One region of the Microbacterium alkaliflavum genome, then DNA from elsewhere that is predicted to be linked to it. Evidence: riboswitches for the same ligand, from Rfam matches in the RefSeq annotation. Region 1 holds a riboswitch; the other holds the start of a gene.
What was found. Region 1 has a riboswitch for thiamine pyrophosphate ahead of ACH3VR_RS13110 (ECF transporter S component). Riboswitches for the same ligand answer to the same signal wherever they lie in the genome.
Positions count from the first base shown of each region.

Region 2: another riboswitch for thiamine pyrophosphate. It lies ahead of thiM (hydroxyethylthiazole kinase); the one in region 1 lies ahead of ACH3VR_RS13110 (ECF transporter S component).

Region 1 is NZ_JBIQWL010000004.1:263,589-270,680, forward strand. Features, by position in the region: gene ACH3VR_RS13105 (D-alanyl-D-alanine carboxypeptidase family protein) at 1-1,351, opposite strand, end outside; TPP riboswitch at 1,389-1,497, shown strand; gene ACH3VR_RS13110 (ECF transporter S component) at 1,490-2,119, shown strand; gene ACH3VR_RS13115 (ABC transporter ATP-binding protein) at 2,121-3,596, shown strand; gene ACH3VR_RS13120 (energy-coupling factor transporter transmembrane component T family protein) at 3,593-4,381, shown strand; gene ACH3VR_RS13125 (SRPBCC domain-containing protein) at 4,416-4,904, opposite strand; gene ACH3VR_RS13130 (phosphotransferase) at 4,901-5,626, opposite strand; gene ACH3VR_RS13135 (DUF488 domain-containing protein) at 5,631-5,975, opposite strand; gene ACH3VR_RS13140 (SDR family NAD(P)-dependent oxidoreductase) at 6,113-6,874, shown strand; gene ACH3VR_RS13145 (enoyl-CoA hydratase/isomerase family protein) at 6,883-7,092, shown strand, end outside.
Region 2 is NZ_JBIQWL010000001.1:640,974-648,065, reverse strand. Features, by position in the region: gene recR (recombination mediator RecR) at 1-214, opposite strand, end outside; gene ACH3VR_RS02750 (DNA polymerase III subunit gamma and tau) at 218-2,545, opposite strand; TPP riboswitch at 2,607-2,703, shown strand; gene thiM (hydroxyethylthiazole kinase) at 2,694-3,512, shown strand; gene thiE (thiamine phosphate synthase) at 3,509-4,168, shown strand; gene thiD (bifunctional hydroxymethylpyrimidine kinase/phosphomethylpyrimidine kinase) at 4,165-5,580, shown strand; gene ACH3VR_RS02730 (glycoside hydrolase family 65 protein) at 5,624-7,092, opposite strand, start outside.

The sequences.
Region 1 (7,092 bases):
GGTGGTCGCCGAGCGACAGGTCGGTCGAGACGGTGCCGGCTGCGCCGTTCCACAGCACGACGGAAGCGTCGCCGACCGTCTTCACCTCGACGTGCTCGCCCCACTCCGTGTCGATCACGCCCACGGTCGTCCCCGCCGTCACGGACGGCTCGGTCTGCAGCTCCGCCTCGAGTTGAGTGAAGAGGGCTCGCGTCGCCTCGATGCGGCCGTTGTCGTCGGGCTGGCCCAGCACGGCGGCATAGAGGCGCACGGGGGTCTGGCCGATCGTCACGTTCTTCGCGGCGAGCAGGTTGAAGGTGTCGAGCGATCCCGTCTTCACGCCGATGACGCCGGGGTCGGCGAGCAGCCCGTTGGTGCTCGTGACGTGGCCGGCACCGGGCAGGTCGACCTCGGACTTAGCGACGATCTCGGCGATGACGGGGTTGGCCAGAGCCCTCTCGGCGAGCGGGATGAGGGATGCCGCGCTCGCCGTGTTGCGCGCGTCGAAGCCCGTCGGCTCGACGACGGCGATGCCGTTCAGGCCGTGCGCCGCGAGCCAGCCGTTCGCGGCGCTCGCGTAGACGGCGTCGCTGGGCCACAGGTTGCTCGCGAGGCGATCGGCGTAGTTGTTGGCCGAGCCGATCAGCATGCCCTCGAGCAGCTGGTACTCCGTGAGGGTGCCGCCGACCGGCACGTCGAGCGCGGACTCGCCACGTGACCGATAGCCCCAGTACTTGACGCGGTCGGCCGCCGTGAACCGGTACTCCGGCCCCTGCTCGCCGACGGCGAGCGGCTGCGACTCGAGGACGAGCAGAGCCGTCACGACCTTCGTGATGCTCGCGATGGGCGCCGCATCGGCCGTCGAGCCGACGACGCCGTCGAAGCCCGCGACCGCGACGGCGCCGGAGCCCTGGGCAGGCCAGGCGGGCGTGGTCGCGGGGGCCGGCGCGGAGTCGACCTGCACGGCCTCGATCGTGGGGGTCACCGCCGTGAGCGGCCACAGCAGCGTCGTGGCGGAGTATCCGCCGATCAGCGCCGCGATGATCGCGATCGGAACGAGCACGCCGGGACGCAGCGGCGAGCGCCTCGGCGGGCGCGCGAGCAGGTCCGCCGGGACGGCGACGTACGGAGTCGTGGCCACCCGGAGATCGGCGGGCACGAGCGAAGTCGTGCCGACGACGCCCTCGTCCACCCACCCGAATGCGACGCGCGGCTCGCCCAGCGGCTTGCCGGGCTTCTTGAGCGGGACGGATGCCTCGTGCTCGGGCGCGACGGGCTCCTGCACGAGCACGTCGCCCGGCGCGACGAGCACGTCGCCCGCGTCCCCGTGCACGTCGTCGTGCGCAGGAGGCTCCGTATCGGCGAGGGTCACCTGCCAAATTTACCCCGTCGTGCCGCGGTATACTCGGCACCACAACCACGGGAGTCCGGTGTGCCGGGCTGAGAGGAAGCGACCACGCTTCGACCGTCGAACCTGATCTGGATCATGCCAGCGCAGGGAGGAGAGAACATGAACGCTTCCACGTCCGCGTCCGCCTCGGTCGCGCAGACCACCCGCCGTCTTCGCTGGAGGGTCGTCGACATCGTCGTCGCCAGCGTCATCGGCGTCGCATCCGGCCTCATCTTCCTGTTCTGGAACGTCGGCTACCTCGGCCCCTCGGCCCTCCTCCAGCCTCTCCTGCCGGGCCTGCAGGGCCTCCTCGACGGACCGTGGCTGTTCGCGGGGGTGCTCGGTGCGCTCATCATCCGCAAGCCCGGCGCTGCGCTCTACGTCGAGACGCTCGCCGCGGTCGTCTCGGCGCTCGTCGGCAACCAGTGGGGCGGCTTCCTCACGCTCGAGGCCGGCCTCGTGCAGGGGATCGGGGCCGAGATCGTCTTCCTGATCTTCGCCTACCGCGTCTGGACGCTCCCCGTCGCGATGCTCGCCGGTGCGGGCGCCGCGATCGCGGGAGGCGTCAACAATCTCGTGCTGTGGTACGCGGGCTCGAACACGCAGTTCACGATCACGTACCTCATCACGACCACCATCTCGGGCGCCGTCATCGCGGGGCTTCTGCCGTGGCTCGTGACGCGCGGACTTGCGGCGACCGGCGCCCTCGACCGCTTCGCGTCGGGCCGCGAAGCGCGCGCCCGCGTGTAGCGTGCCGTCGGCTGCTCCCACCCCTGCCGTCGTCGAGGCGCGCGGCTGGGGGTGGCGTCACGCGAGCCGCCGCGCATGGGCGCTGCAGGACGTCACGTTCCGCATCGAACCCGGCGAGCGGGTGCTCCTGCTCGGCTCGTCGGGGTCGGGCAAGTCGACGCTGCTGCACGGACTCGCGGGCGTGCTCGGCGGCGACGACGAGGGCGAGTCCGCGGGCGGTCTGCTGATCGGCGGGCGGGATGCCGCGGCCGTGCGCGGAACGGCGGGTCTCGTGCTGCAGGATCCCGACGCGCAGGTCGTGCTCGCCCGCGTCGGCGACGATGTCGCCTTCGGCTGCGAGAACCTCGGCGTCCCGCGAGCCGAGATCTGGCCGCGCGTCGGTGAAGCACTCGACGCCGTCGGGCTCGATCTTCCCCTCGATCGTGCGACGAAGGCGCTGTCGGGGGGACAGAAGCAGCGGCTCGCGCTCGCCGGCGCACTCGCGATGCGCCCGGGGCTGCTCCTGCTCGACGAGCCCACCGCGAATCTCGACCCGGGCGGGGTCGCCGAGGTGCGCGAGGCCGTCGCCGACCTCCTCGAGCGGCATCCCGCGACCCTCGTCGTCGTGGAGCACCGCGTCGAGGTGTGGCTGCCGCTCGTGACGCGCGTCATCGTGCTCGGCGCGGGCGGGGTCGTCGCCGACGGGTCGCCCGATGTCGTGCTCGCCCGGGAGGGGCGCCGGCTCACGGAGCAGGGTGTCTGGGTCCCCGGCATCCCGCCCGCGGTTCCGCCGCCGCCCCCGGCCGCGGCGGGTGAGGCGCTCGTGTCGGCGCACGGGCTCGCCGTCGAGCGGGTTCGCGGCGTCCCCGTCGCATCGGGCATCGACCTCCACCTGCGCGAAGGCTCGGTGCTCGCTCTCACGGGGCCCAACGGCGCAGGGAAGTCGACGCTCGGGCTGACGCTCGCGGGGCTCCTCCCGCCGGCGGCCGGCGTTGTCACCGCTGCGCCCGCGCTCGCGAACGGCGCGGGCGCCGCGCCGATCCGCTGGACCTCGCGGCAGCTCCTGACGCGCATCGGCACCGTCTTCCAGGACCCCGAGCACCAGCTTCTGGCGCGGACCGTGCGCGAAGAGCTCGAGGTCGGTCCGCGCGCGCTCGGGCTCGACGACGCCGCGACGAACGCACGCGTCGACGACCTGCTCGTGCGGCTGCGCCTCGACGCCCTCGCCGCGGCGAACCCGTTCACGCTGTCGGGCGGCGAGAAGCGCCGGCTCACGGTGGCCGCCGCGCTCGCGACGCGGCCGCGCGTGCTCGTTCTCGACGAGCCCACGTTCGGGCAGGACGCCCGAACCTGGGCCGAGCTGGTCGCCCTGCTCGCGCGGCTGCGCGACGGCCTCGACGGCGACGAGCGCGCGGCCGTCGTCGCGATCACCCACGACCTCGACGTGGTGCGGGCGCTCGGCGCCGACGTCTTCGCGCTCGGGAAGGGGGAGGGATGACCCTCCTCGACGCCCGCGCGCGCACCGGCGCCGTCGCGCGCATCAACCCCGTCGCCAAGCTCGGTGCGAGCGCGCTCATCGCGCTGCCGCTCGTGCTGACCCTCGACTGGGTGTCGGCGGCGGTCGCACTCGTGCTCGAGTGCCTGCTCTTCCCGTTCGCCGGCATCGGGTGGCGGGAGTTCTGGACGAGGACTCTCCCCGTCTGGATCGCGGCGCCGCTCACCGCCGTCACGATCGCGCTCTACGGCGCCACCTCGGGCGAGGTCTACGTCGACTGGTTCTTCGTGCGGATCAGCGAGGGGTCGATCGAACTCGCCGTCGCGACGTTCTTCCGCGTCCTCGCGATCGCGCTGCCGTCGGTCGTGCTGTTCGTGACTGTCGATCCGACCGACCTCGCCGACGGCCTCGCGCAGGTGCTGCGCCTTCCGGCGCGGTTCGTGCTCGGCGCCCTGGCGGGCCTGCGCATGGTCGGCCTCTTCATCGACGACTGGCGCGCGCTCGAGCTCGCCCGCCGCGCGCGTGGGGTGGCCGATCGAGGTCGTCTCCGGCGCTTCCTCGGCATGGCCTTCGCGCTGCTCGTCCTCTCGATCCGCCGCGGGTCGAAGCTCGCCACATCGATGGAGGCGCGCGGGTTCGGCGCCCCCGTCGAGCGCACGTGGGCGCGGGAGTCGCATTTCGGCGGGCGTGAGTGGGTGCTCATGGCCATCGGCGCCGCCATCTCGGTCCTCGCCGTGACGGCCGCGGTGCTCGCAGGGACGTGGAACTTCATCCTCGGCCCGGCGTAGCGGGCCCCGCCCCTCGACAGATTCGGAAGTCAGGTCAGGGCGTGAGCGCGACGTACTCGTCGCGCAGAGCGGGGTAATAGTCGTCCCATGCGATGGCCGAGACATCCCGGCCCTCGTGAGCGGCCTCGGCGCGGTCGAGGTAGTACTCCCAGCCGGGGCCGATCGACCCGATGTCCTCGCCGGGGTTCAGGCGCTGGCCGAAGCGCAGCGTCGTGACGCCGTGCGCCTCCTCGAGCTCCAGCCAGAGATACCAGAGGCCGGTGTCGCCCCCGAAGCGGCGGGGACGGTCGCACTCGACGATCGTGTACCGCGACGGCTCGGGAGCATCCGATTCCGCCGTCATGAAGAACGACACGTGCCCGGTCGTCGGATCGCCCTCCCAGTAGCCGATCCAGTCGCGCAGACGGTCCGATTCCGTGAAGGTCTGCCAGACGGCCTCGGCGGGCGAGCCGAACGTGCGCGTGAGGACGAGGTTCGGCTGTCCGTCGATCGTGGTGACGATACCCGTGCGGATGGCGGTCATGTCGCGTTCCAGAGCTCCCGGTAGTAGGCGATGCGCGCGGGGTCGGGCTCGATCCCGTAGGCCGAGAAGAACGCGCCCTCCCATCCCGGACCATAGTTCCACTCGAGGCTCATCGATGCCACGGCGAGATCGGCCCAGCGGTCGGCGACGCCCAGCGCCCCGAGGTCGACGTGGGCGAGCCAGCGCCCGTCGGCGTCGAGCAGCGTGTTCGGGCTGCACGCGTCGGCGTGGCACACGACGAGGAGATCGACGGCGGGCGCGTCGCCGAACCGCGCGGGAAGGCGGATGCCTCTCCCCGCCGCGTTCGCGAGACGCGAGGGCACCGACCAGTCGAACGGGCACTCGGCGGCGGGAAGCCGGTCGTGCAGCGCGCGCAGCCCTTCGCCGATGGCGCGCACCGCGATCTGCGGCACGGCGAGCCAGCGCGCAGACACGGCGGATTCGCCGTCGATCGTCGCCGTGACGATCCATTCGTGCGTCTCGTCGTCCCCGACCTCGAGCACGCGCGGCACGGCGGTCCAGCGCCGTGCCCAGTCGAGCCGCTCCGCCTCGGCCGCGAACGACGTCTCGAGGTTGCGGGGAGAGTGCTTGATGTGGCGGCCGTCGGAGGTGCGGAACGTCACGCCGCCGATCTCGTTCTGCCACACCGGCTCGAGCTGCGCACCCCGCGCGAGCGCGCGCACGCGCTCGGGGACCATGACGGCTGCGAGCGGGATCGACACGAGCTCAGTCGAGCAGGGCTTCGCGAAGCAGATCGGCGTGGTTGTGCAGCTCGTCGCGCACTCCGAACAGCAGTGTCACGACGGCCGCGTCCGCGATCGCCGTGCGCAGCTCCGCAACGGCGGGGTTGGTCGCGAGCTCGGCGCGATACGCCGCCGCGAAGGTGTCCCAGTCCATGCCGTCCTGGTGGAAGGCCCGCCGCAGCTCGTCGGTGGGCGCGGCATCCTTCGCCCACAGGTCGATCGCGGCGCGATCCTTCGAGACGCCCCGCGGCCAGAGGCGGTCGACGAGCACGCGGAACCCGTCATCGGGCGACGCTTCGTCGTACACGCGCTTGAGTCGGATCTCCACGCCTCCAGTCAACTCCGCACCCTCCCGCGGCGCCACCCTCCCCGGCTAGCCTGGAGGTCGATGACTGGCGGTCACCGTGAGACGGAGTCCCGCCTATGCTGGGACTGGATGCCACATTCGAGTTCGAAGGAGAACGCATGGACATCACGGGCGCAGCCGCGCTGGTGACGGGCGGCGCGAGCGGGCTCGGCCTCGCCACCGCGCGCAGGCTCGCGGCGGCGGGAGCCGTCGTCACGATCCTCGACCTGCCGACCTCGGCGGGGGGAGACGTCGCGCAAGAGCTCGGCGGCACGTTCGCGCCCGCCGACGTCACCGATCCCGGGCAGGTCGCCGCGGCCGTCACGCAGGCCGCGGCCGCGGGCCCGCTCCGGGTCGTGGTGAACTGCGCAGGGATCGCGCCGCCCGCCAAGGTGCTCGACCGCGAGGGAAACCCCTCGCCGCTCGCCGACTTCGAGCGGATCATCCGCATCAACCTCATCGGCACCTACAACGTCATCGCCCAGGCATCCGCCGCCATGGCCACCACCGACGCGACGCCCGACGGCGACCGCGGCGTCATCGTCAGCACCGCGAGCGTCGCGGCGTTCGACGGGCAGATCGGCCAGCCCGCGTACTCTGCGAGCAAGGGCGGCGTGCACGCCATGACGCTGCCGATCGCCCGGGAGCTCGCGCGCTACGGCATCCGGGTGCTCACGATCGCCCCCGGAATCATGGAGACGCCCATGCTGAAGGGCCTGCCCGAAGCGGCGCAGGAGTCGCTCGGACAGCAGGTGCCCTACCCGCAGCGCCTCGGGCGCCCCGACGAGTACGCGAAGCTCGTGCTCGCGATCGTCGACAACGGCTATCTCAACGGCGAGACGATCCGTCTCGACGGCGCCATCCGCATGGCGCCGAAGTAAGGAGCAGCATGAGCGACTCGATCCTCGTCGCGCGCGAGGGCGCCCTCGCCCGCGTCACGTTCAACCGCCCCGCCTTCCTCAACGCGATGGACTTCGAGATGGGGCGGCGCTGGCGCGACGTCGCGCACGAGCTCACGTCGGACGCATCGGTCGGAGCCGTGATCCTGGATGCCGCGGGCCCCGCCTTCTGCGCCGGGGGAGACGTCATCGCGATGGCG
Region 2 (7,092 bases), on a different contig from region 1:
GGCAGATCGCGCAGCGCTCCTGCTCGGAGACGTTGCCGCAGATCTCGCAGAAGCGCACCTTCTCGCGCACTTCGGCGAGCAGCTGCGCGAGGTGCGAGACGTCGAAGTTCGGGGTCTGCAGGATGTGGAACGTGATGCGCTGAGCGGACTTCGGGCCGATGCCCGGAAGTCGCCCGAACTCATCGATGAGATCTTGGACGATGCCGTCGTACATGGGTCAGTTGAACCTCGTCGGCGGCTCGTAGGGCTCTTCGCGCACGAACGTCGCGCCGAGCACCTGGCGCACGACGGCCTCGCCGTAGCGCTGCGGCCCGCCGTTGCGCGCCGCCGCCTGGCTGCGCGGAGGCGTCAGCGGCGGAGCGACGACGGGCGGCACGGGAAGATCGGCGGATGCCGGGGGCTCGAGCTCATCCTCGTCATCGTCGTCGTCGCGCTCGATCGACGGGGCGACGTCGCGCTCGGGGATCACGTCGCCGTCGCGCGCCGGCGCGAGCGTCGCGGTGTGAACGCGGGACGCCTCGCTCTCGGCCTCTTCAGGCTCGTCGTCGATCGCGAACTGGCCCATGCCGGCGGGTTCGGACGGCCGGGATGCGGTCGCGGCAGGAGCCGTCGGCGCCGGAGGTGCCCAGGTCGCCGCCGAAGCGGTCGGCGGAGCCCACGCGCCGCCCCGCGCGGAGGCCGATGGCGCGTCCTGACCGGAGTCGCCGCCCGCCGAACCCGGAATGGGTGCGACGGCCCATTCCGTCACGGGGGCGGCCGAGGCGCGCGCCGGTGCCGCAGAGCGCTCCGCGGGACGCTCGGCGGTGGCGCGACCGCCCGGCACGGACGAGCGCTCGCTCGGTGCCGCTGAGGCGCGAGCAGCGCCGCCGGCACCGCTCGTGGCGCCGCCGAGGGCCGACGTGCCGCCACCGGGGCCTCCGGGCGAACCGTCGCCGGGTGCGCCCCCGGGATCGCCGGGCGCGGCATCGGACTCCTTGCGGGCGATGTACTTCACGCGGATGCCGAGCACGGCCAGGATCGCCGAGCGCAGGTCTTCGCTGGGCCCGGCGCCGGCCGAGAGTTGCTTGAACTTCGCGACGTCGCTCTGGCTGCGGAACGTGAGCGTCAGGACGTCGTCGGTGAGCGCCGCGATGCCGGCCCCCGACGCGATCATCCACGAGGCGCGGCTGATGTCCTCGAGGCGGGCGAGCACTTCGGGCCACGCGTCCCGCATGCGCTGCAGCGTCACCGGCCCCGACGGGACCGGCGGGGCGGCGGGAGGCGCAGGGGGGGCGGCGGCCGGCTCAGCGATGCTGTTCGACCCCTCGACACGCTCGGGGGGCGAAGCGGGCGCGGCGGCCGGCACCGGAGCGACGGGCGCCACCGCAACCGCCGGCGCCGGAGCGACGGGAGCAGCCGCGACGGGCGCCACCGCAACCGCAGGCGCCGCCGCGACAGCGACCGCGGGCGACGCCGCCAGGACACGCGCGACCATGAGCTCGAGCTGCAGGCGGGGCGACGTGGCGCCCGTCATGTCGTCGAGCGTCGCGATCACGAGGTCGGCCGTGTGCGACAGGCGGGCGGCGCCGAACGCGGCGGCCTGACGCTCCATGCGCGCGAGCTCTTCTTCCGAGACGCCGCGGAGCACGGCGGCGGCGCCCTGACCAGTCGCGTCGACGACGATGAGATCGCGCAGTCGCTCGAGGAGGTCGTCGACGAAGCGACGGGGGTCCTGCCCCGTCTGCACGACGCGGTCGATCGCCGCGAACGCGGCGGAGGCATCCCGCGCGCCGAAGGCGTCGACCACCTCGTCGAGAAGTTCGGCGTGCGTGTAGCCGAGGAGCGCGACAGCCCGCGCGTAGGTGACGACGGCGCCCTCCGACCCGGCGATGAGCTGGTCGAGCAGCGACAGCGTGTCTCGCGGCGATCCGCCGCCGGCGCGTACGACGAGGGGCAGCACGCCCGACTCGACCGACACCCCCTCGGTGGTGCAGAGCTCCTCGACGTAGGCGAGCATGGCGCCCGGCGGCACGAGCCGGAACGGGTAGTGGTGCGTGCGCGAGCGGATCGTGCCGATGACCTTCTCGGGCTCGGTCGTCGCGAAGATGAACTTGACGTGGTCGGGCGGCTCTTCGACGAGCTTGAGCAGGGCGTTGAAGCCCTGCGGCGTCACCATGTGCGCCTCGTCGAGGATGAAGATCTTGAAGCGGTCGCGGGCCGGCGCGAAGATCGCCCGCTCACGCAGGTCGCGCGCGTCGTCGACGCCGTTGTGCGAGGCGGCGTCGATCTCGACGACGTCGAGCGATCCGCCGCCGCCGCGACCGAGCTCGATGCAGCTCTCGCATTTGCCGCACGGGACGTCGGTGGGCCCCTCGGCGCAGTTGAGGCACCGCGCGAGGATGCGCGCCGAGGTCGTCTTGCCGCACCCGCGCGGACCCGAGAACAGGTAGGCGTGACCGACGCGATCGCTGCGCAACGCGGTCATGAGCGGGTCGGTGACCTGCGACTGCCCGATCATCTCGCCGAACGCCTCGGGCCGGTAGCGGCGGTACAGGGCGGTGGTCACCTGAACAGCCTACGGTGCCCCACCGACACGGCGCCGGTCGGAATGTCCTGCTACATTGCTCGGCAGTGACACGGGGTGCTCGCGACCGGCGAGCTGAGATCACACCCGTCGAACCTGATCTCGTTAGGACGAGCGAAGGGATGTCCCCATGAACGCGCGTGTGTCCACGCACCTGGCCCCCGCAGAGGCCCTCGATGCGCTGCGCGACGTCGCGCCGCTGACGCAGTGCATCACCAACGCGGTGGTGACGAACTTCACCGCGAACGCCCTCCTCGCGCTCGGGGCCTCGCCCGCCATGTGCGACCTGCCGGGCGAGGCCGGCATGTTCGCCGGCATCGCCGGAAGCGTGCTCGTGAACCTCGGCACGCCCACGGCGGAGCAGCGCGAGGCGGCACGGGAGGCCGCGCGGGCCGGCACGCCCTGGGTGCTCGACCCCGTCGCCGTGGGCGTGCTCCCGGTGCGCACGGCGCTCGCCGAGGAGCTCGTCGCGCAGGCGCCGACGATCGTGCGCGCCAACGCCTCGGAGGTGCTCGCGGTCGCGGGCCGCGCGAGCGGCGGCCGCGGCGTCGATGCGACCGACGACCCCGACTCGGCGGCGGACGCCGCGTTCTGCCTCGCACGCCGGACGGGCGGTGTCGTCGCCGTCTCGGGCGCCGTCGACCTCGTGACGGACGGCACCGACGTCGTCCGGGTGCACGGCGGCAGCGCGCTGCTGACCCGCATCACGGGCGGCGGATGCTCCCTCGGCGCGGTGATGGCCGCGTTCCTCGCCGTCGCGAGCCCGCTGTCGGCGGCGGTCGCGGCATCCCTCCTCTACTCCGTCGCCTCCGACGCGGCGGCGCGGGTCGCGCACGGACCGGGATCGTTCGCCGTCGCGTTCCTCGACGCACTGGCCGCGACGACGTCGGAAAGACTCCAGGACGCCGAGGACCGCCTCGCCTGGGCGACGATCGAGGTCGCACGATGACCGCGCGCGACCTGTCGCTGCACCTCGTCACCGACGAGCGCCTGTCCTTCCCGCGCCTGACGGCCGTCGTCGACGCCGCGGTCGACGCCGGGGTCACCGTCGTGCAGCTGCGCTCCAAGGCCGCGGATGCCGGTGAGCTCCTCGTGCAGGCGATCGTCCTCTCGCGTGTCATCGCGGGACGTGCCGCGTTCGTCGTCGACGACCGTCTCGACATCGTGCTCGCGGCACGGGATGCGGGTGCGCGGGTCGACGGCATCCATCTCGGGCAGCGCGATCTGCCGCCGGTCGCGGCCCGCCGCCTGCTCGGCGCGGAGGCCTTGATCGGGTGGACGGCGAACACCCCCGCGCACTTCGCGGCGGCCGCCGAGCTGCCCGAGGGCACGCTCGACTACCTCGGTGTCGGCGTCATCCGGCCCACCGCGACCAAGCCCGACCATCCCGCGCCGCTCGGGGTCGCCGGTTTCGCGGCCCTGGCCCGGTCGACGGACTTCCCCTGTGTCGCGATCGGAGGCGTGACGGCCGCGGATGCAGCCGCGCTTCGGGATGCGGGCGCGGCGGGCATCGCCGTCGTCTCGGCGATCTGCGGCGCCGACGACCCGGGAGCCGCCGGCCGCGCGTTCGTGGACGCGTTCGCGGGAGCGGTGGTCGGAGCGTGAGTGTTCCCCGCGTCTTGAGCATCGCGGGGACCGATCCGACCGGCGGCGCGGGCATCCACGCCGACCTCAAGTCGATCGGCGCGCTCGGCGGCTACGGCATGGCGGTCGTCACGGCGCTCGTCGCGCAGAACACGCGCGGCGTGCGCTCGGTGCACGTGCCGCCCGCGGCGTTCCTCGACGCGCAGCTGCGCGCCGTCAGCGACGACGTCGACATCGACGCCGTCAAGATCGGGATGCTGCAGTCCCGCGCGATCGCGGAGACGGTCGGCGAGTGGCTCGACGAGGTCGCACCTCCGATCGTCGTGCTCGATCCCGTCATGGTCGCGACGAGCGGAGACCGCCTGCTCGACATCGAGGCGGAGGCCGCCGTGCGAGATCTCTGCACCCGCGTCGACCTTGTGACGCCGAACATCCCCGAGCTCGCCGTGCTGACGGGCGAGGCTCCGGCCCGCGATTGGGCGGCCGCGCTGCGCCAGGCCCGCGCGCTGCACGACTCGTCGGGAGCCGCCGTCCTCGTGAAGGGCGGCCATCTCGCGGGCCGGCTCTGTCCCGACGCGATCGTCGACGGGGACGGCGTGCACGAGGTGACCGGCACGCGCGTCGACACCCGCAGCACGCACGGCACGGGATGCTCCCTCTCCTCCGCGATGGCGACCCTGCGTGCGTCGGGGCTCACGTGGCACGCCGCGCTCGAACGCGCCAAGGAATGGCTCACGGGCGCCCTCGCTTCGGCGGACGTCCTGCGGGTGGGTCGCGGCCGCGGTCCCGTCGACCACTTCCACGAGCTGCGACCCGTCGAGTCGTGGACGGATGCCGCGTGGCGGCGCAGCGCCGAGGTGCGGACCGAGGTCGACCGGTGCGACTTCGTCCGCTCGCTCGCCGACGGGAGCCTCGCCGAGACGCGCTTCCACGACTACCTGGCGCAGGACGCGCTGTACCTCCGCGGCTACTCCGCCGTGCTCGCGCGGGCGGCCGACCTCGCCACCGCGGCAGCCGATCGCGCGTTCTGGTCGGCCTCCGCCCAGGGTGCGCTCGAGGAGGAGGCACGTCTGCATCGCGCGCGGATCGGCGCGGCGATCTCCGAACCCGCACCCGCGACGCTCGCGTACCTGCGTCACCTCGACGCCGCCGCGGCACGCGGCGAGTACCCCGAGATCGTCGCGGCCGTGCTGCCGTGCTTCTGGCTCTACAGCGACGTGGGCATGCGCCTGCAGGCGCATCCCCGCCCCCGGCATCCCTATGCGGACTGGCTCGAGGCATACGGCGACCCCGCGTTCACGGTGGCCACGGAGCGCGCGATCGCCTGCGCCGACGCGGCGGCTGCGGCGGCATCCGTCTCGACCCGCTCCCGCATGGCGGAGGCGTTCGCGCGGTCGATGATGCACGAGCTCGCGTTCTTCGACGCGTTCTGAAGCCGTTCACCGGGTCGGGAAGGGTCCCGACCCGGTCGAAAGCTCAGCCGGCGATCGTGGCGCCCGACTCGAAGTCCTCCGTGATGATCGGGATCGTCGCGGTGACCGTCGGGACGGATGCCGAGAGCAGCGTGCCGTCTTCGCGACGGGCGTCCTCGAGCTGCCGGATCGTCGGCCGACCGGGGATCTTCGGTCCCTGATGCGCCAGCGGGACGACGATGTCGGACCCCGCCTCTACCGTGTACGGCACGCCGCGCACACCGAACCGGACGGCCTCGTCGCCGGTCGCAACGATCCGCAGCTCGGTGCGGGTCACCGTGACCTCCAGACGCGTGCCGTGCCAGTGCACGTTGTACGCGAGCTCGTCCCACGACGCAGGGAGGCGCGGATCGAATGTCAGCTCGCCGAAGTGATCGCGCATGCCGCCGAATCCCGAGACGAGGGCGGTCCACACGCCCCCCGCCGACGCGACGTGCACGCCGTCCTGCGCGTTGTGGTGCAGGTCGCCGAGGTCGACGAACGCCGACTGCCGGAAGTAGTCGAGCGCGAGGTCCTGATATCCGACCTCCGCCGCGAGGATCGACTGCACGACGGCCGACAGCGTCGAGTCGCCCGTGGTCAGCGGGTCGTAGTACTCGAAGTCGGCGAGCTTCTCGTCGTCGGTGAAGTGGTTGCCCTGCAGGAACAGGGCGAGCACGACATCGGCCTGCTTGAGCACCTGGTACCGGTAGATCACGAGCGGGTGGAAGTGCAGGAGGAGAGGCCGCTTGTCGGGCGGCGTGTGCTCGAGGTCCCAGATCTCGCGCTCGAGGAACACGGCGTCCTGGGGGTGGATGCCGAGCGCCGCGCTGTACGGGATGTGCATCGCCTCTGCGGCACGCTCCCACGCCTCGGGTTCCTCCGGGTCCAGGGCGAGCCGGTCGACCATGACGCGATACGCCTCGGGGTCGGTGTCTGCCATGTCGCGCACGGTCCGCGCCGCGAAGCGCAGGTTGAAGCGCGCCATGACGTTCGTGAAGAGGTTGTCGTTGACGACGGTCGTGTACTCGTCGGGTCCGGTGACGCCGTGGATGTGGAAGGTCTCGACCTCGGTGCTGCCGTCGCTCGTGCGCCAGAAGCCGAGCGTCGTCCACAGCCGCGCCGTCTCCACCGCGATGTCGACGCCCTCGCGGTGGAGGAACTCGGTGTCGCCCGTCGACCGCACGTACTTCGCGAGGGCGAAGCTCACGTCGGCGTTGATGTGGTACTGCGCCGTGCCGGCGGCGTAGTAGGCCGAGGCCTCCTCGCCGCTGATGGTGCGCCAGGGGAAGAGCGCGCCGGCCTCGTTGAGCTGGAACGCGCGCCGCCGCGCCGCGGGCAGCATGAGATACCGCATGCGCAGGGCGTTCCGCGCCCACAGCGGCGTCGTGTAGGTCAGGAACGGGAGCACGTAGATCTCGGTGTCCCAGAAGTAGTGGCCGCTGTAGCCCGAGCCGGTGACGCCCTTCGCGGGCACACCCTGGCCATCGGCGC